DNA from 4 places in the Streptomyces sp. NPDC004732 genome. Region 2 is predicted to be linked to each of the others. Evidence: riboswitches for the same ligand, from Rfam matches in the RefSeq annotation. Region 2 holds a riboswitch; each other region holds the start of a gene.

Region 1 (5,606 bases), on a different contig from region 2:
GCTGGCGGATGCCGTCCACGTAGGGCGTGTGCAGCGGGACCGGCGGGTGGTGGAAGCCGATCAGGACCGGGCGTGCGGGCGGGGTGTCGGCGAGGAGGGCGGACAGCCACTCCAGGGTCTCGTCCGCCAGCCTCCCGTGGTCCTCGCCGGGCACCGACGTGTCGCACAGGGCCAGGGTGAAGCGGTCCGTGACGTGTGCGGTGTCGACCGGGGCCGTGCTCGGGGGTTCGCCGAGCAGGTGCTCGCGGAACGCGGCGCGCTCGTCGTGGTTTCCGGGGCAGATCAGCAGCGGGTGCCGGGTCGTCAGGAGCTCGCGGGCCGCCTCGTACTCGGACGGGGTGGCGTGGTCGGCGATGTCACCGGTGGCGATGACGGCGTCCAGGTCGTACGGGAGGCCGTTCAGGTACTCCATGACGGCCCGGGTGCGGCCGACGCTGCGGCCGCCGTCCGCCGTACCGGTGTCGATGTGAGTGTCGCTCAGGTGCGCGATCACCGATATCGGTGACGTCGTCGGCACGGCCGGTGTCTCTGGCATCGCTACGGGCCTTCCTGCTTGCGGTTCCTGACGGGCCGATGGGGGTCCTTCGGTGAACCTAGGGGTGCCCGCAGGCCCGTGTTAAGGGCCATTCGTACGCGTCTGGCCTGGTCGCAGCGTTCAGCCCCGCAGGAACCGCACCGAAGGACGCCCGCCCACCGGCCCTTCGCCCTCCCCTGGTGTCACCACCGCCCGCACCCCGTACACCTCCGCGATCAGCTTCTCCGTGATGACCTCCGCCGGAGTGCCCGACGCATACGCCACGCCCTCCTTGAGGATCAGCAGGTGGTCGCAGAACATCGCCGCCAGGTTGAGGTCGTGCAGGGCGATCACGCTGGTGACGGGGAGCTCCGCGACCAGGGACAGCAGGTCCAACTGGTGCTGGATGTCCAGGTGGTTGGTGGGCTCGTCCAGGAGGAGTTCGCGGGGCTCCTGTGCCAGGGCGCGGGCGATCTGGACGCGCTGGCGCTCGCCGCCGGAGAGGGTGTGCCAGGCCTGGGCGGCGCGTTCGGTGAGGCCGGTGCGCGCGAGGGCCTCGCGCACGGCCTGCTCGTCGTGCGGCGTGGGGGTCGACCAAGCGCGGCGGTGCGGGATACGGCCCAGACGTACGACGTCGCGTACGGACAGTTCGACCTGCGTCGCGGCGTGCTGCTCGACCACGGCGATCCGGCGGGCCACCGCGCGGCGGCCCGTGTCGGGGAGGGTGCGGCCGTCCAGGGTGACCACGCCGGAGGCCGGGGCGAGGACGCCCGCGAGGATGCGCAGGAGCGTGGACTTGCCGGATCCGTTGGGGCCGAGGAGCCCCACGGTGGCGCCGCCGGGCGGGGCGAGGCTGACGCCGTCGACGACGAGCCGACCGCCCGCCTCCCTGCTGACGCGGTCGGCGCGCAGGCCCGCGGCGTCGCTCAGGACGGTCGCGCCGTCCCTGATGTCGTGCGTCACGTCGTCCTCCGCGTCCGGTACAGCACCGCCACGAACGCGGGTACGCCGATGAGTGAGGTCACCACGCCGACCGGGACCTCCTGCGGGTCAAGCGCCGTGCGGGCCAGCGTGTCCACCCAGACCAGGAAGACCGCCCCGGCGAGCGCCGTGACCGGGAGCAGTCTGGCGTGTCCGGAGCCGACGACCGCGCGGGCCGCGTGCGGCAGGACCAGGCCGACGAAGCCGATGGCGCCCGCCGAGCTGACCAGGGCCGCCGTGAGCAGCGCCGTCGTGCAGAGCAGGACGAGGCGGGTGCGGGCCACCCGGACGCCCAGCGCCGCCGCGGCCTCCGGGCCGAACGCGAAGGCGTCCAGCGTGCGGGCGTGGCCGAGGCAGACGACCAGCGCCGCCACGAGCACCGCGCCGCACAGCCACACGTCCGTCCAGCCGACCCCGCTGAGCGAGCCCAGGAGCCAGAACAGCACGCCGCGCGTCGTCTCCGCGTCGCCCGCCGTGAGGACGACGAACGACGTCAGCGCGGAGAAGAGCTGCATGGCCGCGACGCCGGACAGCACGACCCGGTCCGTGGTGTCGCCGAGGGTGTGGCTCAGGAGCAGCACGAGCGCGAAGGAGCAGAGCGCGCCCGCGAAGGCGCCCGCGGAGACCGACACCACTCCCCCGCCGACCCCGAGGACGACGACCGCGACCGCTCCCGTGGACGCCCCGGACGACACCCCGAGCACGAAGGGGTCGGCGAGGGGGTTGCGGAGCAGGGACTGCATGACCGCACCGCAGACCGCGAGGCCCGCGCCGCAGACGGCGGCGAGCACGGTGCGCGGCATCCGCAGGTTCCAGACGATGCCGTCCCTGATCGGGGTGAGCGGGCTCTCGCCCCAGCCGAGGTGGGCGGCGACGGTCGACCACACGTCGGACACGGAGATCTCCGCGGGGCCGATGGTGACGGCCACGGAGACGGAGAGGAGGAGCGCGGCGGCCCCGGCGAGCCACAGCAGCCCCTGCCGCACGCGGGCGGGGGCGGCGCCGGTGACACTGCCCGTGTCCGGCGCGGCCTCCGTCACTTGACGAGTCCGAACTTCCGCAGCCCGGCGGCCACTTGCTCGATGCCGTCGACCGTGCGGATCGTGGGGTTCATGGCCTGGCCGCTGAGCAGGACGTACCGCTTCTTCTTCACGGCCGTCAGGTTCTTGGTCGCCGGGTTGGACTCCAGGAACTTGATCTTCGCCGCGGCGCTCTCCGCGGACTGCGACTTGCGGGTGAGGTCGCCGATGACGAGGACGTCGGGGTCGCGGTCGGCGACGGTCTCCCAGTTGATCTGGGGCCATTCCTCGTGGGTGTCGTCGAAGACGTTCTTCGCGCCGAGTTCGCGGGTGATGATGCCGGGGGCGCCGCAGCAGCCCGCCAGGTACGGGGCGTCGGAGTTGGCGAACCAGTACATGAGCTTGGTGCCGGAGGCGTCGGCGGTGTTGATGTCCTTGGTGGCCCTGCCGACCCGGCGCTTCATGTCGGCGATCAGCTGCTCGCCGCGCTTCTCGACGTGGAAGACCTTCGCCAGGTCGCGCACCTCGCCGTAGACGGTGTCCATGGTGAGGGTCTTGACGCGCTTGCCGTCGCCGCCGCCGTCGTTGTCCTTGCCCGCGCAGTCGGTGGGCGAGACGTAGACGGGCACGCCGAGCTCGTCGAACTTCGCGCGGTCGGCGACGCCGCCCTTGCCGACCGTGTAGAGGAAGGAGGCGCTGACGAAGTCCGGCTCCTTGGACAGGACCTTCTCCAGGGACGGGTAGCGGTCGGCGAGCCGCTCCACCTTCGCGTTGTCCTTCGCCAGGTTCTCCAGGACCGGGTCGGTCCAGGTGCCGGTGCCCACCATGCGGTCGGCGAGGCCGAGGGAGAGCAGGATCTCCGTGGAGCCCTGGTCGAGGGAGACGGCCCGCTGCGGGGGTGCCCCGACCTTCGCGTCCTTGCCGCAGGAGGTGACCGTGACCGGGTAGCCCTCGGTGCTCTGCTGCCCGGACTGCGATGTCTTCTGCGCGGAGCCGCCGCACGCGGTGAGCGCGAACAGGCAGGCACAGAGGAGGGCGGATATACGGGCTGTCGAGGACACGTGATCCCTTGGGTGTCACGGCTCATACGCGGAGCCTGGCCTGCGTCGTGACCTCCGCCGCAGGGTGAGCGGGGAGGGCGCCAGCAGGTCTTCGGACTCGGGGATCGGCCGGGCGGGGCGCCTTCCCGGGCGTCCTGTGACGCCCAGTGGCCGTGGCCCCGCCCGTCCCCCTCACCGCTGCGCGTCAGCTCCGGATTCGCACCGGATTCCCTGGCCCAGGTGTGGGTTTGACTGGCTTGCGCAAGTTATCACGCGAGTTCACGCGGTCGGCCCGGGCGTCGTCGCGGTGGTCGGCGCGGGCCTGGGCTCGCCGCGGTACGTCCCGAAGGACCAGCGGTTGCCCTCCGGATCCTCGATGCCGAATTCACGGCTTCCGTAGGGCTTGTCCTCGATCTCGCTGATCACCTTCACACCGGCCTCGGCGAGCCTGCGGTAGAGGTCGTCCACGTGGTCGGTGACGACGTAGGCGCCCGCGGTGCCGGGCCTGCCGCAGGTCGCCTCGTCGGCCGGGTCGTACGAGCCGAGCATGACCCCACCGCCCTCGGGCCAGTCGAGCTGGGCGTGGGCGACCCGGCCCTCGTCCTCGTAGACGGCGGTGCGCAGGAAGCCGACGGTGCCGACGAGGAAGTCGATCAGGGCGGGGGCGTCCTGGGCCTGGAGGCCCGGCCAGATCGCCGGGGCGGGCGTGCTGAGCTGCTGTTCTTGCGTGGTGTTCCGGTTGGTTTCCATGGCTCTACTCTTCGCCCCGGCCGTGCGCCCCGGCTTGGATATTCCGGCACTCTTCGGCCAGCCAGCGGGTGGGGGTCTCGCCGGTGTACTGCCGGAAGTCGCGTACGAGGTGGGAGTGGTCGTAGTACCCGGTGTCGGCCGCGACCCCGGCCAGGTCCGGCGGGGCGCCCGCCGCGACGGCGCGGGTCACGGTGGCCTTGGCGTGCTGGAAGCGCATCAGGCGGGCGGCCTGCTTGGGGGTGAGTCCCGTCTCGGCGCGGAACAGCGCGGTCAGCCTGCGCTCGCTGAGCGCGACGTGCCGGGAGAGGCCGCCGAGGGTGCCCGCGCCCCGGTGCCTGGCCAGCCACGCCCAGGCCTCCGCGACCTCGGGGCGGACGGATCCGGCGGCGCGGTCCGTGGCCGCGCGCCGCCTCAGGTAGGCCGACAGGAGGGCGAAGCGCTCCTCCCAGCGGTCCAGCTCGCACAGCCGCTCGCGGATCTCGGCGGCCGGGTCGCCGAGGACGTCCGTGCCGCCGACGACGAGCTGCCCGGTGAGCCCGGCGGCGGGCAGGCCGAGGAGGGCGCGGGCCGCGAGGGGATGCACGGCGAGCTGGATGCCCGCCTCGTGCTCGGGCTGGACGACGTACGCGGGGCTCTGGTGCAGGCCGCCCACGATGATGTCGGTGCGCGTCGCGTCCGGTCCCGTCGCCCGGTCCGGGGTGCTGCCGGTGGCGATGGTCCCGTCCAGGGAGAAGATCACCGTCAGATACGGCGAAGGGAGCCCCCGGTGCAGCCCCGGCCGCTGCCCCGCGGTGCGGTAGCCGACCGCGGAGACGACCATGCCGTCGAGCCGTGGAGCGGCGCGGACGAACTCACGGGAGTCCATGGGCCCAGTATGCGCGGAACCCTTCTGCTACCCCTGTTCACCCGCCCCATGCCACCGCGCCACGGTGACGTCGATCATGGGAAATGTCCCTGCCGCCCCATAGCATTGCGCGCCGCTCCGGTCGGGGCCGCACATCGCTCGCAGGGAACGGCAGGGACGTAGAGACATGGCAGTACGGGCAAAGAGCAAGCTGGCCGTCATCGGCACCACGGGCGCGCTGGCCGCCGCCGTTCTCGCGGGCAGCGCCCTGTGGCCGACGGACGAGGCGAACGCCGCCGACACCTCGGCGGCCACCGCCCGCGAGCTGTCGCACTGGCCGAAGCCGGTCGCCAAGAAGCTGGGCAAGGTCATCGCGAAGAACGACCACAAGGGTGCGTACGCGGTCTTCGACGCGGACAACACGACGTACCGCAACGACCTCGAGGAGTCGCTGCTCC
Region 2 (5,606 bases):
TCACCGGCATCCTCGCAACGATGCCGTACATCGCGCTCCAGCTGGTCGGCATCCAGGCCGTCCTCGACGTCATGGGGATCGGCGGCGGCCCGGACACCAACTGGTTCATCAAGGACCTGCCGCTGCTGATCGCGTTCGCGGTGCTCGCCGCGTACACCTACTCGTCGGGTCTGCGCGCGCCCGCGCTGATCGCGTTCGTGAAGGACGGTCTGATCTACCTCGTCATCGCCGTCGCGATCATCTACATCCCGATCAAGCTCGGCGGCTTCGACGAGATCTTCCAGGCCGCGAACGAGAAGTTCTCGGCGGCGAACGACGCGGCGGGCAAGCCTGTCGCGGGTCTCGCGCCGGGCGAGGCGGGGCAGTGGACGTACGCCACGCTCGCACTCGGCTCCGCGCTCGCGCTGTTCATGTACCCGCACTCGATCACGGCGACGCTCTCCTCCAAGAGCCGCAACGTGATCCGCCGCAACACCACGATCCTGCCGCTCTACTCGCTGATGCTGGGCCTGCTCGCGCTGCTCGGCTTCATGGCGATCGCGGCCGGGGTCAAGGTCGAGAACGGGCAGCTGGCGATCCCGCAGCTGTTCGAGAACATGTTCCCCGACTGGTTCACCGGCGTCGCCTTCGCCGCCATCGGCATCGGCGCGCTCGTACCCGCGGCGATCATGTCGATCGCGGCCGCGAACCTCTTCACGAGGAACATCTACAAGGACTTCCTCAAGCCGGACGCGACACCCGCACAGGAGTTCAAGGTCTCCAAGCTGGTCTCGCTCCTGGTGAAGGTGGGCGCGCTCGCCTTCGTCCTCACCATGGACAAGACGGTCGCGATCAACTTCCAGCTGCTCGGCGGCATCTGGATCCTGCAGACGATGCCCGCCCTGGTCGGCGGCCTGTTCACGCGGTGGTTCCACCGCTGGGCGCTGCTCGCGGGCTGGGCGGTCGGCATGGTCTACGGCACGGTCGCCGCGTACGGCGTCGCGTCGCCGACGCAGAAGCACTTCGGCGGCTCGTCCGACGAGATCCCCGGCATCGGCGAGATCGGCTACATCGGCCTCACCGCGTTCGTCCTGAACGTGGTCGTGACCGTGGTCCTCACCTTCGCCCTGAAGGCGCTGAAGGCCCCCGAGGGCGTCGACGAGACGTCTCCGGAGGACTACACGGCGGACGCCGGTGACGCCGGTGTCATGGAGGAACTGCCGAAGGCGACGGCGGGCTCCGGCCACTGAGCCGACCGCTGCCGCACGTCTGCCGCACGGCACAGCGTACGACGAAGGGCCGCCGGGAAACCGGCGGCCCTTCGTCGTACAGCTCTGCGATCCGACACAAGATGTGGGCCTGCTTCAGTAAGCCGACACAAGATGTATGCTCGTGCTCGCTGTCGCCGCAGGGGAATCCGGTGCAAGTCCGGAACTGTCCCGCAACGGTAGACGTGTACGCATTTGTCGTACGCGGAGTCCGAAGACCTGCCGGCAGTGCACCCGTGTCGACCGACCCGGGTGCCGACCGTCCGGGCCTCGTGGAATGGGCCGGTGGACGCGGTACGCCGCCCTGTCCGGGTGCGCCCGTGTGTGCCGTCCCCTCCCCCAGGCCCAGAGCCGAGCGAGGGAGAGCTCCACGTGACCATCGCGCCTGCCGAACCTGCGTCAGCGCTGTCACCGCAGCCCATCGACAGCACCGAGGGTACCGACGCGCCAGGGACCGCGCTGCTGCGCACCCTGACCGACCTCACCGCCGACCTCCCCGACGCCGACCCCGGCCGGGTCGCCGCCGCGGCGCTGCGCGGCCGTTCGGCCAGGGCCGACGAGGCGGAGCTGCGGGAGCTCGCGACCGAGGCGGCCGCGGGGCTCATCTCCGAGGACCCCACGTACTCGAAGCTCGCGGCCAGGCTGCTCACCCTCTCCATCGCCGCCGAGGCCGCCTCGCAGGGCGTGCGCTCCTTCACCGAGTCGATCGCCGTCGGCCACCGTGAGGGCCTGATCGCCGACCGCACCGCCGACTTCGTGGGCGCCCACGCGGCCCGGCTCGACGCGCTCGTGGACACCGCGCTCGCCGACGGCGCCGACTTCCGCTTCGGCTACTTCGGCCTGCGCACCCTGCACAGCCGCTACCTGCTGCGCCACCCGATCACCCGCCAGGTCATCGAGACCCCGCAGCACTTCATGCTGCGCGTGGCGGCCGGTCTGGCGGAGGACGAGAGCGCCCGCGCGCTCGACGAAGTCGCCGCGCTGTACGGCCTGATGAGCCGCCTGGACTACCTGCCGTCCTCGCCGACGCTCTTCAACTCCGGCACCCGCCACCCGCAGATGTCGTCGTGCTACCTCCTCGACTCCCCGCTGGACGAGCTCGACTCCATCTACGACCGCTACCACCAGGTCGCACGGCTCTCCAAGCACGCGGGCGGCATCGGCCTCTCCTACTCCCGCATCCGTTCCCGCGGCTCCCTCATCCGCGGCACGAACGGGCACTCCAACGGCATCGTGCCGTTCCTGAAGACCCTGGACGCCTCCGTCGCCGCCGTGAACCAGGGCGGTCGGCGCAAGGGCGCGGCCGCGGTCTACCTGGAGACCTGGCACTCCGACATCGAGGAGTTCCTGGAGCTGCGCGACAACACCGGTGAGGACGCGCGCCGCACGCACAACCTCAACCTCGCGCACTGGATCCCCGACGAGTTCATGCGCCGCGTCGCCACCGACCAGGAGTGGTCGCTGTTCTCACCGGCCGACGTGCCCGAGCTCGTCGACCTGTGGGGCGACGAGTTCGACGCCGCCTACCGCAAGGCCGAGGCCGCCGGGCTCGCCAAGAAGACCATGTCGGCCCGGGACCTCTACGGCCGCATGATGCGCACCCTCGCGCAGACCGGCAACGGCTGGATGACCTTCAAGGACGCGGCCAACCGCACCGCCAACCAGACGGCGGAGCCCGGCCACACCGTGCACTCCTCCAACCTCTGCACGGAGATCCTGGAGGTGACGGACGACGGGGAGACCGCCGTCTGCAACCTCGGCTCGGTGAACCTCGGCGCCTTCGTCGACCCGGCCGCGCAGGACATCGACTGGGAGCGGCTCGACGAGACCGTCCGCACCGCGGTGACCTTCCTCGACCGCGTCGTCGACATCAACTTCTACCCGACCGAGCAGGCCGGGCGCTCCAACGCCAAGTGGCGCCCCGTGGGCCTCGGCGCGATGGGCCTCCAGGACGTCTTCTTCCAGCTCAAGCTGGCCTTCGACTCCCCCGAGGCGCGCGCCCTTTCCACCCGCATCGCCGAGCGCATCATGCTCGCCTCGTACGAGGCGTCCGCGGACCTCGCCGAGCGCAGTGGTCCGCTCCCCGCCTGGGAGAAGACCCGCACCGCGCGCGGCGTGCTGCACCCCGACCACTACCCGAAGGCCGTGGCCGAGCTGACCTGGCCGGAGCGCTGGGCGGCGCTGCGGGAACGTATCGCCGTCACCGGCATGCGCAACTCGCTGCTCCTCGCCATCGCGCCGACCGCGACCATCGCGTCCATCGCCGGTGTCTACGAGTGCATCGAGCCGCAGGTCTCCAACCTCTTCAAGCGCGAGACGCTGTCCGGCGAGTTCCTCCAGGTGAACGGCTACCTGGTGGAGGAGTTGAAGCGGCACGGCCTGTGGGACGCGAAGACCCGGGAGGCGCTGCGCGAGTCCAGCGGCTCGGTCCAGGACTTCGAGTGGGTGCCCGCGGACGTCCGCGCGCTGTACCGCACGGCGTGGGAGATCCCGCAGCGCGGCCTGATCGACATGGCCGCCGACCGCACCCCGTTCCTCGACCAGGCGCAGTCGCTCAACCTCTTCCTGGAGACGCCGACCATCGGCAAGCTCTCCTCGATGTACGCGTACGCCTGGCAGCGCGGCCTGAAGACCACGTACTACCTGCGCTCGCGCCCCGCGACGCGCATCGCCCGCGCGGCCGGGAGCTCGAACACCGCCGCCGCGGCCCCCGTCCCCGCGCAGGTCACGGCCGAAGACGCCGTCGCCTGCTCCCTGGAAAACCCCGAGTCCTGCGAGGCCTGCCAGTAATGAGCTCCACCGAGAAGAACCTGCTCGACCCGGGCTTCGAGCTGACCCTGCGCCCCATGCGCTACCCCGACTTCTACGAGCGCTACCGGGACGCGATCAAGAACACCTGGACCGTCGAGGAGGTCGACCTCCACTCGGACGTCGCCGACCTCGCCAAGCTCTCGCCCGGCGAGCAGCACATGATCGGCCGTCTGGTCGCGTTCTTCGCGACCGGCGACTCGATCGTCTCGAACAACCTGGTGCTGACGCTCTACAAGCACATCAACTCCCCCGAGGCGCGGCTCTACCTGAGCCGTCAGCTCTTCGAGGAGGCCGTGCACGTCCAGTTCTATCTGACGCTGCTCGACACCTATCTGCCCGACCCCGAGGACCGCGCGGCGGCCTTCGACGCGGTCGAGGAGATCCCCTCCATCCGCGAGAAGGCGGAGTTCTGCTTCAAATGGATGGACTCCGTCGAGAAGATGGACCGGCTGGAGTCGAAGGCCGACCGCCGTCGCTTCCTGCTGAACCTCATCTGCTTCGCCGCGTGCATCGAGGGGCTCTTCTTCTACGGTGCCTTCGCGTACGTCTACTGGTTCCGCAGCCGCGGTCTGCTGCACGGCCTGGCCACCGGCACCAACTGGGTGTTCCGCGACGAGACGATGCACATGAGCTTCGCCTTCGACGTGGTGGACACGGTCCGCAAGGAGGAGCCCGAGCTCTTCGACGACGCGCTCCAGCAGCAGGTCACGGACATGCTGAAGGAGGCCGTCGAGGCCGAGCTGCAGTTCGCCCGCGACCTGTGCGGTGACGGCCTGCCCGGCATGAACACCGACTCGATGCGCGAGTACCTGCAGTGCGTCGCCGACCAGCGGCTGCAGCGCCTCGGCTTCGCGCCGGTCTACGGCTCGGAGAACCCGTTCTCCTTCATGGAGCTGCAGGGCGTCCAGGAGCTGACCAACTTCTTCGAGCGGCGGCCCTCCGCGTACCAGGTCGCGGTCGAGGGCTCGGTCTCCTTCGACGACGAGTTCTAGGCGAGTTCCGGACGAGTTCCGGACGCCTGCGCCCGCCCGACCCGTTCTGCCGGACGGGGCGGGCGGGCGCCTTGCTGTCCCGGGACGCTCAGCGCGGCGTGGCCCGCAGGACGAGCCGCTTGGGGTGCAGGGTGATGCCGACCTGGGTGCGGGCGTCGGTCTCCTCGACGCGCTCCAGGCGCCACTTGGGGGCCACCGTTCCTAGGATCAGGGCGAGTTCGGCCAGGCTGAAGTGGTCGCCGGGGCACTTCCTGTTGCCCACGCTGAACGGCATCATCGCGAACTCCGGCACGTCGCGCGCCCGTTCCGGATTCCAGCGGTCGGGGTCGAACTCCAGGTTCCGCTCGAAGGAACGCGGGTCGCGCTGCATCGCGTACACGCTGTAGACGATGTCGGCGTCCGCCGGAATCGAATAGCCGCCCAGCTCGGTTTCGGCCACGGACCGGCGCGTGAATATCCAAGCGGCCGGCCGTATGCGCATCGCCTCGGTGACGACATTGCGGAGGTGCGGCAGGTCCTTGAGATCGGCGAATGTGATCGCGCGATCCGGGGCCAC
Region 3 (5,606 bases), on a different contig from region 2:
TCCGCACACGAGGGTCACCCCTCGGGATACCGCCGCGGCGTCCAGACGATCTGGTCCCTGCCCCCGCGCCGCCGCGAAACCCTCGTCTGCGACGACCCGACGATCAGCAACGTACGCATGTCGACCTCCGTCGGATCGAGGTCACCGAGGCGCACGATCCGGACGCTCTCCTCGGGGCCGCCGACGTCACGGCCGAGTACGACCGGGGTATCAGGGGTCCGTTGCTCCAGGAGCAGCTCCCGCGCCTTGCCCACCTGCCAGTTGCGGCTGCGCGAGCCCGGGTTGTAGAGCGCGAGGACGAGGTCCGCGGAGGCCGCCGCGGCCAGCCGCTCCGCGATGACCTCCCACGGCTTGAGACGGTCCGACAGGGAGAGGGTCGCGTAGTCATGGCCGAGCGGCGCGCCCGCGCGGGCCGCCGCGGCGTTCGCGGCGGTCACTCCGGGGAGCACCCGGACCGGGACGTCGGCGAAGAGGTCCTGCGAGGCGACCTCCAGGACGGCCGTGGCCATCGCGAAGACGCCGGGGTCGCCGCCGGAGACGACCGCGACGCGCCGCCCGCGCCGCGCGAGCTCCAGGGCGAACTCGGCGCGCTCGGACTCCACGCGGTTGTCGGAACCGTGCCGTCGCTGGCCGGGGCGGTGCGGCACCCGGTCGACGTACGTGGTGTATCCGACCAGGTCGTCGGCGGCGGCGAGCGCGCCGCGCGTCTCGGGCGTCAGCCACAGCGGACCCGCGGGACCCGTGCCGACCACGACGACCTCGCCGCGCTCCGGGGTCTCCTCCGCGGGGGCGGGCGCGGGCCCTCCGGTCAGCGGCGCGACCCGGCTCGGCAGCACCGCCACCGAGAAGTAGGGCACCGACTCCGGGTCGACCTCGGCGAGGCGGCCGGTGCGCTCGCCCTCCATGGTGGCCCGCTCCACATAGCGCGCCTCGTCGAGGCGGCCTGCGCGCTCCAGGGCGCCCCGCACCTTCCCGAACGTGCGGCCGAGCTTCATGACGACTGCCGAGTCCGTCGCCGCGAGGCGCGCGGCCAGCTCCTCCTCGGGGAGGGTGCCGGGCAGGACCGTGAGGACCTCCTCGGCCTCCACCAGGGGCTCGCCGAGCCGGGCGGCCGCGGCGCTCACCGAGGTGACGCCGGGGATCACCTCGGTCGCATAGCGGTGAGCGAGGCGCTTGTGCATGTGCTGGTACGAGCCGTAGAAGAGCGGGTCGCCCTCGGCGAGGACGGCGACCGTGCGGCCCGCGTCGAGGTGGGCGGCGAGCCGGGCCGCGGCCACTTCGTAGAAGTCGTCGAGGGCGCCGCGGTAGCCGCCGGGGTGGTCGGTGCTCTCCGTGGTGACGGGGTAGACCAGCGCTTCCTCGATGTGGTCGGCGCGGATGTGCGCGGCCGCGATCGAGCGGGCGATGGAGCGGCCGTGCCGGGCGGAGTGGTACGCGACCACGTCGGCGGCGGCGATGATCTCCACGGCGCGCAGGGTCATCAGCGACGGGTCGCCGGGGCCGAGGCCGACGCCGTAGAGCCGCCCCTGCGGGCGCTGTTCGGTGGGTACGCCGCTCATTCCGCTTCGCTCGCAATCGCGTTGATCGCCGCCGCGGCCATCGCACTGCCGCCGCGACGTCCCCGTACGACCAGGTACTCCAGACCGGAGGTGTGCTCGGCGAGCGCGTCCTTGGACTCGGCGGCGCCGACGAAGCCGACCGGGATGCCGAGGACGGCGGCCGGGCGCGGCGCGCCCTCCTCGATCATCTCCAGGAGGCGGAAGAGCGCGGTGGGTGCGTTGCCGATGGCGACGACCGAGCCTTCGAGGCGGTCGCGCCAGAGTTCGAGGGCGGCGGCGCTGCGGGTGGTGCCGAGCCGGGCCGCGAGGTCGGGCACGGACGGGTCGGCGAGGGTGCAGATCACTTCGTTGTCGGCGGGCAGCCGCTTGCGCGTGACGCCGCTCGCGACCATGTTCGCGTCGCAGAGGATCGGCGCGCCGTCGCGCAGCGCCTTGCGGGCGTCGGCGATCACGCGCGGGCTGTAGGAGAGGTCGCGCACGAGGTCGACCATCCCGCAGGCGTGGATCATCCGGACCGCGACCTGGCTGACGTCGGCGGGCAGGCCTTGGAGGTCCGCCTCCGCGCGGATGGTGGCAAAGGACTCGCGGTAGATCGCCGCGCCGTCCTTCTCGTAGTCGAACACTGTGCTCTCGCTCATCTCGTGGCCGTTGGTTTCGTGGTGGTACGTGCCGTGGTGACCTGCTCGGTCAGAGTGCCGTCCGTCAGAGGCGTCCGGTCCTCGCCGGGGACGCGCACCGTCACCTCGTACTGCCCGTCGCCGGTGGCGAGGACGTCGACCCAGTCGCCCCACGGGTGCCCGCAGCGGCGTTCGCAGCCGGACCAGTGGACGGGCAGGCCGCCGAGGCCGGGGACGGCGTCGGCGCGTACGTCAGAGAGGGACTTGGCGCAGCCGGGGCGTCCGGTGCAGGCGCCGACGCCCAGCCAGGGCGATGCGGCGTCGGTGATGTGCCCGGCGTCGGCGAGTACGGCGAGACGCTCGCGGGCCGCGGCCCCGTCGGCGAAGCCGGGCACGACGAAGCCGCGCCAGGGTGTGACGCGCAGTTCGTCGGCGGGCAGCGGCAGGAGGGCCCGCCACTGGGCGGCGGTGACGCGGCCGAGGGGGGCGCTCACGACGACTGCGTCGCCGATCGCCCCGGGTGCCTGCGGGGCGCTTCGGGAGACGGTCCAGGGCTCGGTGCGCACGGCGTCGATGCCCGCGCGCTCCAGTGCTCCTGCGAGGTCCACGCGGTGCTCGCGGGGCAGCTCCCCCACCCGCCAGGCGCCGTTGCCCGCGGCGGTCGCGGCGGCGTGGAAGGCCCCCGCGGCGGTGAGCGCGGCGCGGGGGGCGTCGGCTCCGGCGATCCGGAACGCCAGGCCGCCGACGCGGACGACCGCCGTCCCGCCCGATTCTGCGATCAAGGTCACATCGCCGCCGAGTCCGACGACGTCCCCTCGCCCGTCGTCCAGGGCGAACAGGAAGCGGCCCGAGAGCTCCGTGGTCCACTCCTCGGAACACAGGAGTCCGTCCAGCTCACGGGCCCACAACTGCACGTCACCATGGCCGAGTCGGTCGATGCCCGCGAGCGGTGACGCCACGACGTTGCGGATGCGCTCGTGCCGCTCGGAGGGGAGCAGGCCCGCTTGTGAGAGCAGCGCGGAGAGTTCGCCGCCGCAGGTCTCGCCGAGGCCCCGCAGCTCGATGTTGCCGCGCGAGGTGATGCTGAGGCAGCCGTCCGCCAGACGCTCCGCCGCGGTGACCAGCGCCTCGGCCTGACGTGTCGTCAAAAGTCCTGCGGGCAGCCGGAGTCGGGCGAGGTGGCCGTCGTCGGCGCGGTGCAGGCGGAGGGCTCCGGGGCAGGCGTCACCCCTGTCGCGTATGGGGGGTTCGCCCTGTTTTGTGGATGATGCTCGGGTGGGCGGCATGGCGGCGAGCATACCCACGCGGATCCGGCGGGTCGCCTCCCGAGACGGACCGTTCTGGCAGGTGGCCGCCCCGCCGACCGTGGGCAGGACTTACTATGCAGGCGGCGGGCTACCAAGTCCGTCGACGCCAGCGACGGCGTGGGTCCACCAGGACCCGAAGGAGGAAGCCCGGTGTGAATCCGGCGCGGTCCCGCCACTGTGAGCCCCACCCGAGTGGGGCGAGCCAGGAACTCCTGCCGTCCATACGACCACCCGGGGCGCGGACACCCCGAGGAAGGCCTGCGCCCGCATGCTTCTGCTGTTGTCGACCTCCGACACCGACCTGCTCAGCGCCCGCGCGGCGGGGGGTCCGGTCGACTACCGGTTCGCCAACCCCTCCCGTCTTGACCTCGAAGGACTGCCCGCGCTGCTGGACGGCGTCGACCTCGTCGTCGTCCGTCTCCTCGGCGGCGTCCGTGCCTGGCAGGACGGCCTGGACCAGCTCATCGCCACCGGTCTCCCTGTGGTCGTGCTCACCGGTGAACAGGCACCCGACGCCCAGCTCATGGCCTCCTCGACCGTGCCGGTCGGCATCGCCGCCGAGGCGCACGCCTACCTGGCGCACGGCGGCCCCGCGAACCTGGAGCAGCTGGCCCGCTTCCTCTCCGACACCGTGCTGCTCACCGGCCACGGCTTCGAGCCGCCCGCCCCCGCCCCGTCGTGGGGCCCGCTGGAGCGCACGGCCCGCGCCGACGGCGCCGAAGGCACTGACAGCCCGACCGTGGCGGTGCTCTACTACCGCGCCCACCACATGAGCGGCAACACCGCGTTCGTGGACGCGCTGTGCGGCGCGATCGAGGACGCGGGCGCCCGGGCACTGCCGCTGTACGTGGCCTCGCTGCGCGCCCCCGAGCCCGAGCTGATCGACGCGCTGCGGGCCGCCGACACCATCGTGACGACGGTCCTCGCGGCCGGTGGCACCAAGCCCGCCGAGGCCTCCGCGGGCGGCGACGACGAGTCGTGGGACGCGGGTGCGCTGACCGGGCTCGACGTGCCGATCCTCCAGGCGCTCTGTCTGACCGGGTCGCGTTCGGCCTGGCAGGAGAACGACGAGGGCGTCTCGCCGCTCGACGCCGCGAGCCAGATCGCGGTGCCGGAGTTCGACGGCCGCCTCATCACGGTCCCCTTCTCCTTCAAGGAGATCGACGAGGACGGTCTGCCCGCGTACGTCGCCGACGCCGAGCGCGCGGCCCGCGTCGCCGGTATCGCCGTGCGCCACGCGCGCCTCAAGCACATCCCGGCCGCCGACAAGCGCATCGCCCTGGTGCTTTCCGCGTACCCGACGAAGCACTCCCGCATCGGCAACGCGGTCGGCCTGGACACCCCGGCATCCGCCGTCGAGCTCCTTCGCCGACTCCGCGCCGAGGGGTACGACTTCGGCCCCGAGGCCGACATCCCCGGCCTGGTCTCCGGCGACGGCGACGAGCTGATCCGCGCGCTCATCGACGCAGGCGGCCACGACCAGGACTGGCTCACCGAGGAGCAGCTCGCCGCCAACCCGGTGCGCATCCCCGCCGCCGACTACAAGCGGTGGTACGCGACCCTGCCCGAGGAACTGCGCGACTCCGTCGAGCAGCACTGGGGCCCGCCGCCCGGCGAGATGTTCCTCGACCGGTCCCGCGTCGGCCAGGGCGGCGACCCGGAGGGCGACATCGTGCTCGCGGCCCTGCGCCGCGAGAACCTCCTCATCCTGATCCAGCCGCCGCGCGGCTTCGGCGAGAACCCGATCGCGATCTACCACGACCCCGATCTGCCGCCGTCGCACCACTACTTGGCCGCCTACCGCTGGATCGCGGCGCCCGCGTCCGACAACGGCTTCGGCGCCGACGCGATGATCCACCTCGGCAAGCACGGCAACCTGGAGTGGCTGCCCGGCAAGAACGCGGGCCTCTCCGCGGCGTGCGGCCCCGACGCCGCGCTCGGCGACCTGCCCCTGATCTACCCCTTCCTGGTCAACGACCCGGGCGAGGGCACGCAGGCCAAGCGCCGTGTGCACGCCACGCTCATCGACCACCTGGTGCCGCCGATGGCGCGCGCCGACTCCTACGGCGACATCGCGCGCCTGGAGCAGCTCCTCGACGAGTACGCCCAGATCAGCTCCATGG
Region 4 (5,606 bases), on a different contig from region 2:
CTGGGCGCCCTTCGCCCCGTACACCGAACAGCGCTGAAGCCCGCGGAAAGGCACAAGAAATGAACCACCATCCCGAACCCGTCGTGACCACCGCGCAGGGAGCCGTCCGCGGCCTGCGCCGACAGGACGGCACTGCCGCCTTCCTGAACATCCCGTACGCCGCCCCGCCCCGCGGAGCCGACCGGTTCGCCCCGCCCCGGCCGCACGAGCCCTGGGCGGGCCTACGGGACGCCACGGTCCGCGGACCCAACGCGCCGCAGTCCGAGCGCAAGCTCGGCAGCATCGACTTGGCCCCCTACTTCGGCACCGGCTGGAGCCGTGGAGAGGACTACCTCACCGTCGACGTCCGGACGCCCGCCGCCGCGCGGAGCGACCTGCCGGTCATGGTGTTCGTGCACGGCGGCGGATTCGTCGCCGGTTCGACGCGGTCCGCGCTGTACGACGGGTCGGCCTTCGCCCGTGACGGCGTCGTCCTCGTCACGCTCAACTACCGGCTCGGCATCGCCGGTTTCCTCGATCTGCCCGGGGCCTCCGCCAACCGCGGCCTGCTCGACGTCGTCGGCGCGCTGCGCTGGGTCCAGGAGAACATCGGGGGCTTCGGCGGTGACCCGGGCAACGTCACGCTCTTCGGCCAGTCGGCCGGTGCCACCATCGTCGGCGGCGTCCTCGCCGCCCCCGAGGCCGCCGGACTGTTCCGCAGGGCGATCGTGCAGAGCGGCAGCGGCCTGGGCGCGTTCAGCCCCGAGCAGGCTGCCCGTGTTACCTCCGCGGCCGCCGGGGTCCTGGGCGTCGAGCCGCACGTGGACGCCTTCGCGGACATCTCCGACGAACGACTGGTGGCGGCGGCCACCAGGCTCGCGGGCATCGACCTGCGGACCGCCACCCACCACGACCCGCTGATCGGCCTCAGCCTCTTCAGCCTCGTCCTGGACATCCAGCCCGCCGAAGCCGTCGCCACCGGACACGGCTCCGACGTCGACCTGCTCATCGGCACCAACACCGAAGAGGGCCGCCTCTACCTGGTCCCCGTGGACAAATACGCCACCTCCACGGCCAAGGACCTGGACGACACGGCGGCGCGCTCGCACCCGAACCCGACGCGGCTCGTGGAGACGTACCGCAGGACACGTCCCGAGGCGTCGTTCGGCGAACTGCGCTCCGCCGTCATGGGCGACGCGCTGTTCGGCGCGGGCACCCGCGCCCTGGCCGCCGCCCACGCCGCCCACCCCGGCTCCGCGACCTTCGCCTACGAGTTCGCCTGGCGTTCGCACGCCCTGGACGGAGAACTCGGCGCCACGCACGCGGTCGAGCTGCCCTTCGTCTTCGATCTCACGCATCTGCCGCAACTGCACGGCCCCGCCGCCCTGCTCGGCCCGGACAAGCCCCCGGCGGATCTCGCGGACCGCATGCACCAGACCTGGATCCGGTTCGCCACTACCGGCGACCCCGGCTGGGATCCGTACGACACCGAGCGCAGGGCCACGATGCGCATCGACGCGGAGTGGCAGCAGATCGACGACCCGCACGGCCAGGAACGCCAGGCCTGGAGCTGACCCGACGCGCCCTCAGGCAGGGACGAAGACGTCCTCGTGGGCCCCGTCGAGGATGAATCCGTTGTCGAAGCGGACCCGCACGCTCACGCGCGGCCCCCGTTCCTGGAAGGCGGTCCACGCGGGTTCCAGGGAGCCGACCTTCTCTTCGAGCTGCCTCCTGCTCTCCGTGGGCATCTCGCGCCCGAAGGAGTCGAGCAGCGACTTGAGCCGCTCGTACTCGCGCACGTCGTCGCTCTCGTCCTGGTGGCCGACCACCTGCTCGACGGTCCCGCCGGTGCCCGCCGCCAGGGACAGGAACCCGACGACGACGCCCGCCACCTCGGCCGAATCGCTCAGCCGGGTGTCCTCCGCAAGGACCACCCGCTGGCCTTCCTTCAGAGTCATCTGCTCCCCATCTCCCCTGCGTCCGCGCGGTGCAGGAACGCCTCGACGAGGCGGTCGGTGAAAGCCTGGTCGACGGGTTCCGCCGTCACCAGGACACGGTGGTAGACCGGCCCCACGAGCTGGTCGATCTCCGCAGCCATGTCGAGCCCGGCGGCGAGCTGGCCGCGTTCCACCGCGCGTTCCAGCGGGAGCCGGTCGCGTCGGCGCTGTTCGTCGAGGTACCCGGACCGCAGGGCGGCGGCGAACGCGGGATCGTGCTGGGCGTGCCCGATGAGGGCCTTGAAGACGGCGCCCGCGTCGGACCGGGTGAGGAACAGGGCCAGTTGGCGCAGGTGGGCGCGGAGGTCCGGGGCCAGGTCGCCGTGGTCCGGCGGGACCAGGGCCTCGGCCGCGTCCTGGAGGAAGGCGTCCAGGAGGACGTCGGTCTTGGTCTTCCACCAGCGGTAGACGGTCTGCTTGGCGACACCCGCCCGGGCGGCGATGCCCTCGATGGTGACGCCGGTGAAGCCCTTCTCGACCAAGAGGTCGTCGGCCGCCTCAAGCACTGCCTGCCGGGCCTGTTCGCTGCGGCCGTGCCTGTTGCCGTGGTGGCGTGCCGCCGGTTCCGGCCCGGCCGCCGCGGCGGCCGTACTTCCTCGTCCCATGTCTGCCTCCTGGGGTCAGAGTAGGCCAGAACCTCTAGGCGCTACGCAACGGTGCGTCTAGCCTAGGCTCCATGACACCCACCAACACCCTCGAAGATCCCCGCGTCGTCTCCGCCCTCGACCGGATGTTCCGGCACGCCGAGCGGGACGAGGAGACCAGCAGGCGGATCCGGGCGGCGTGGCCCCAGGGTTCCGCGCCCCTCGGCCCGCAGGAGCAGGCCGACGCCAAGGCGGAGGTGTACATGCCGATTTCCGCTCAGGGCGGCCGCCTCCTCTACAACCTGATCAGGGCCACCCGTCCCGCCACCGTCGTCGAGTTCGGCACGTCCTTCGGCATCTCGACGCTCCATCTCGCCGCAGCGGTGCGCGACAACGGGACGGGGCGGGTGATCAGTACGGAACTGAGTGCCGCCAAGGCCGCGGCCGCCCGCCGGACGTTCACCGAGACGGGCCTCGACGACCTGATCACCGTCCTCGAAGGGGACGCCCGCGAGACCCTCGCCGCAGTCGACGGCTCCGCGGACTTCGTCCTCCTCGACGGCTGGAAGGACCTGTGCCTGCCCGTCCTGCGACTCCTCGAACCACGCCTCGCGCCCGGCACCCTCGTCATCGCCGACGACGTCGACCTGGCGGACCTCGCGCCCTACCTCGACTACGTCCGCGACTCCCGGAACGGCTACCAGAGCGTCACATTCCCCGTGGAGGACGGGATGGAGATCAGCTGCCGCCTCTAGGGGCGGGGCGGGCCCAGAGCCGTGGGCCCAAAGTCACTGCCTCAGGGCCGAACGTCACCCAAGATGTTGTGCCCGGCATGTCGCCCATGACACCAGATGTAGTGTTTCGGCAGTCGGTTCGGCGGGCGCTCACGGGCGTCCGCCGAGGCAACTGGGAACCCGGTGCGATTCCGGGGCTGCCCCGCAACGGTGAGCGGCCGCACAGCGGCCCGAGCCCGATACCTGCCGACCGCCCCCGCGCACATCGGCGCGGCGGGACTCCTTTCCGTACTGCCTCGTGGGAGGGCCGACGTGACGCAGATCGACGCCGTGGACTCGGTGACCGAATATCTCGACCGCAGCGACTGGCGGGTGAACGCCAACGCGAACCAGGGCTATTCGCTGGGCGGACTGATCCTCAACACCGCAGGGAAGGTCGTCGCCAACTACTGGCTCGACCAGGTGTATCCCGAGGCGGTGGGCCGCGCGCACCGGGAGGGCGACCTCCACATCCACGACCTGGACATGCTGTCCGGCTACTGCGCGGGCTGGTCGCTGCGCACCCTGCTGACCGAGGGCTTCAACGGAGTGCCGGGGCGGGTCGACTCCGCGCCGCCCCGGCACTTCTCCTCCGCCGTCGGCCAGATCGTCAACTTCCTCGGCACCCTGCAGAACGAATGGGCGGGCGCCCAGGCGTTCAGCTCCTTCGACACCTACATGGCCCCTTTCGTACGCCAGGACTCCCTGTCGTACGCGGAGGTCCACCAACACGTGCAGGAGCTGGTGCACAACCTCAACGTCCCGTCCCGCTGGGGCACCCAGACGCCGTTCACCAACCTCACCTTCGACTGGACGTGCCCGCCGGACCTGCGGGACCAGGTGCCGGTCATCGGCGGGCGGGAGGCGGACTTCACGTACGGGGAGCTCCAGGCCGAGATGGACCTGATCAACCGCGCGTACATCGACGTGATGACGGCCGGGGACGCGACGGGGCGGGTGTTCACCTTCCCCATCCCCACCTACAACATCACCGCCGACTTCCCCTGGGAGAGCGAGAACGCCGAGCGGCTGTTCGCCATGACCGCGAAGTACGGGCTGCCGTACTTCCAGAACTTCATCAACTCCGATCTCGCACCGCACCAGATCCGCTCGATGTGCTGCCGCCTCCAGCTGGACCTCACCGAACTGCTCAAGCGCGGCAACGGATTGTTCGGCAGCGCCGAGCAGACCGGCTCGCTGGGCGTCGTCACCCTCAACTGCGCCCGGCTCGGCCACCTGCACGCCGACGACGAGCGCGGCCTCTTCCGCGCCCTCGACCGGCTGCTCGGGCTCGCCAGGGACAGCCTGGAGATCAAGCGCGTCACCGTCCAGGACCTGATCGACGGCGGCCTCTACCCGTACACCAAGCGCTACCTCGGAACCCTGCGCAACCACTTCTCGACGATCGGCGTGAACGGGATCAACGAAATGATCCGGAACTTCACGCATGACGCCCACGACATCACCACCCCCGAAGGGCACGCCCTCGCCGTCCGGCTGCTCACGCACGTACGGGAGCGGATGGTGGAGTTCCAGGAGCGGACGGGCCACCTCTACAACCTGGAGGCCACCCCGGCCGAGGGAACGACCTACCGGTTCGCCAAGGAGGACAGGCGCCGCTTCCCTGGCATCCTGCAGGCCGGCACGGACGACCGGCCCTACTACACCAACTCCTCGCAGCTGCCCGTCGGATGGACCGACGACCCGTTCCTGGCCCTGGAGATGCAGGACGAACTGCAGACCAAGTACACCGGCGGCACCGTCCTGCACCTCTACATGCCCGAGCGGATCTCCGATGCCGAGGCCTGCCGCAAGCTCGTGCGGCGCTCCCTGGAACGCTTCTCCCTGCCCTATCTGACCGTGACCCCGACCTTCTCGATCTGTCCGCGGCACGGCTATCTGGCGGGCGAGCACACCACCTGCCCGACGTGCGAGGGCGCCTGCGAGGTGTGGACGCGGGTCATGGGCTACCACCGGCCCGTGTCCTCCTTCAACATCGGCAAGAAGGGCGAGCACGCCGAACGTGTGCCCTTCCGGGAAGCGGTCGCGTGATACGGATCGGTGGGTGGGTGCCCCTGTCGAGCTGCGACTGGCCAGGGCGTCTGGTCACCACCGTGTTCTGCCAGGGCTGCCCCTGGCGCTGCGGCTACTGCCACAACCCCGGCCTGCTCGACCCGCGCGGGCGGGCGGCTGTCGAGTGGCGGGAGGTGGCCGCCCATCTCGCCCGACGCGAGGGGCTGTTGGACGGGGTCGTCTTCTCCGGCGGCGAGCCA

What was found. A riboswitch is a leader RNA that binds a small molecule or an ion and turns the genes downstream of it on or off. The one in region 2 is predicted to bind cobalamin.
Region 1: linked by a shared signal. The riboswitch ahead of ABZV77_RS36345 (ABC transporter substrate-binding protein) and the one ahead of ABZV77_RS15810 (ribonucleoside-diphosphate reductase subunit alpha) in region 2 are both predicted to bind cobalamin.
Region 3: linked by a shared signal. The riboswitch ahead of cobN (cobaltochelatase subunit CobN) and the one ahead of ABZV77_RS15810 (ribonucleoside-diphosphate reductase subunit alpha) in region 2 are both predicted to bind cobalamin.
Region 4: linked by a shared signal. The riboswitch ahead of ABZV77_RS15085 (ribonucleoside triphosphate reductase) and the one ahead of ABZV77_RS15810 (ribonucleoside-diphosphate reductase subunit alpha) in region 2 are both predicted to bind cobalamin.

What each region holds. Positions count from the first base shown of each region.
Region 1 is NZ_JBEXJR010000016.1:129,862-135,467, reverse strand. Features, by position in the region: gene ABZV77_RS36360 (metallophosphoesterase) at 1-499, opposite strand, end outside; gene ABZV77_RS36355 (ABC transporter ATP-binding protein) at 656-1,444, opposite strand; gene ABZV77_RS36350 (iron chelate uptake ABC transporter family permease subunit) at 1,474-2,481, opposite strand; gene ABZV77_RS36345 (ABC transporter substrate-binding protein) at 2,532-3,575, opposite strand; cobalamin riboswitch at 3,640-3,826, opposite strand; gene ABZV77_RS36340 (VOC family protein) at 3,834-4,304, opposite strand; gene ABZV77_RS36335 (helix-turn-helix domain-containing protein) at 4,309-5,169, opposite strand; gene ABZV77_RS36330 (HAD family hydrolase) at 5,336-5,606, shown strand, end outside.
Region 2 is NZ_JBEXJR010000005.1:34,811-40,416, reverse strand. Features, by position in the region: gene mctP (monocarboxylate uptake permease MctP) at 1-1,229, shown strand, start outside; cobalamin riboswitch at 1,353-1,489, shown strand; gene ABZV77_RS15810 (ribonucleoside-diphosphate reductase subunit alpha) at 1,620-4,037, shown strand; gene ABZV77_RS15805 (ribonucleotide-diphosphate reductase subunit beta) at 4,037-5,050, shown strand; gene ABZV77_RS15800 (cytochrome P450) at 5,139-5,606, opposite strand, start outside.
Region 3 is NZ_JBEXJR010000001.1:818,103-823,708, forward strand. Features, by position in the region: gene ABZV77_RS03375 (precorrin-2 C(20)-methyltransferase) at 15-1,559, opposite strand; gene ABZV77_RS03380 (precorrin-8X methylmutase) at 1,556-2,197, opposite strand; gene ABZV77_RS03385 (cobalamin biosynthesis protein CobG) at 2,194-3,474, opposite strand; cobalamin riboswitch at 3,580-3,718, shown strand; gene cobN (cobaltochelatase subunit CobN) at 3,752-5,606, shown strand, end outside.
Region 4 is NZ_JBEXJR010000004.1:611,980-617,585, forward strand. Features, by position in the region: gene ABZV77_RS15060 (MBL fold metallo-hydrolase) at 1-37, shown strand, start outside; gene ABZV77_RS15065 (carboxylesterase family protein) at 60-1,553, shown strand; gene ABZV77_RS15070 (hypothetical protein) at 1,566-1,937, opposite strand; gene ABZV77_RS15075 (TetR/AcrR family transcriptional regulator) at 1,934-2,581, opposite strand; gene ABZV77_RS15080 (class I SAM-dependent methyltransferase) at 2,653-3,315, shown strand; cobalamin riboswitch at 3,413-3,560, shown strand; gene ABZV77_RS15085 (ribonucleoside triphosphate reductase) at 3,607-5,385, shown strand; gene ABZV77_RS15090 (anaerobic ribonucleoside-triphosphate reductase activating protein) at 5,403-5,606, shown strand, end outside.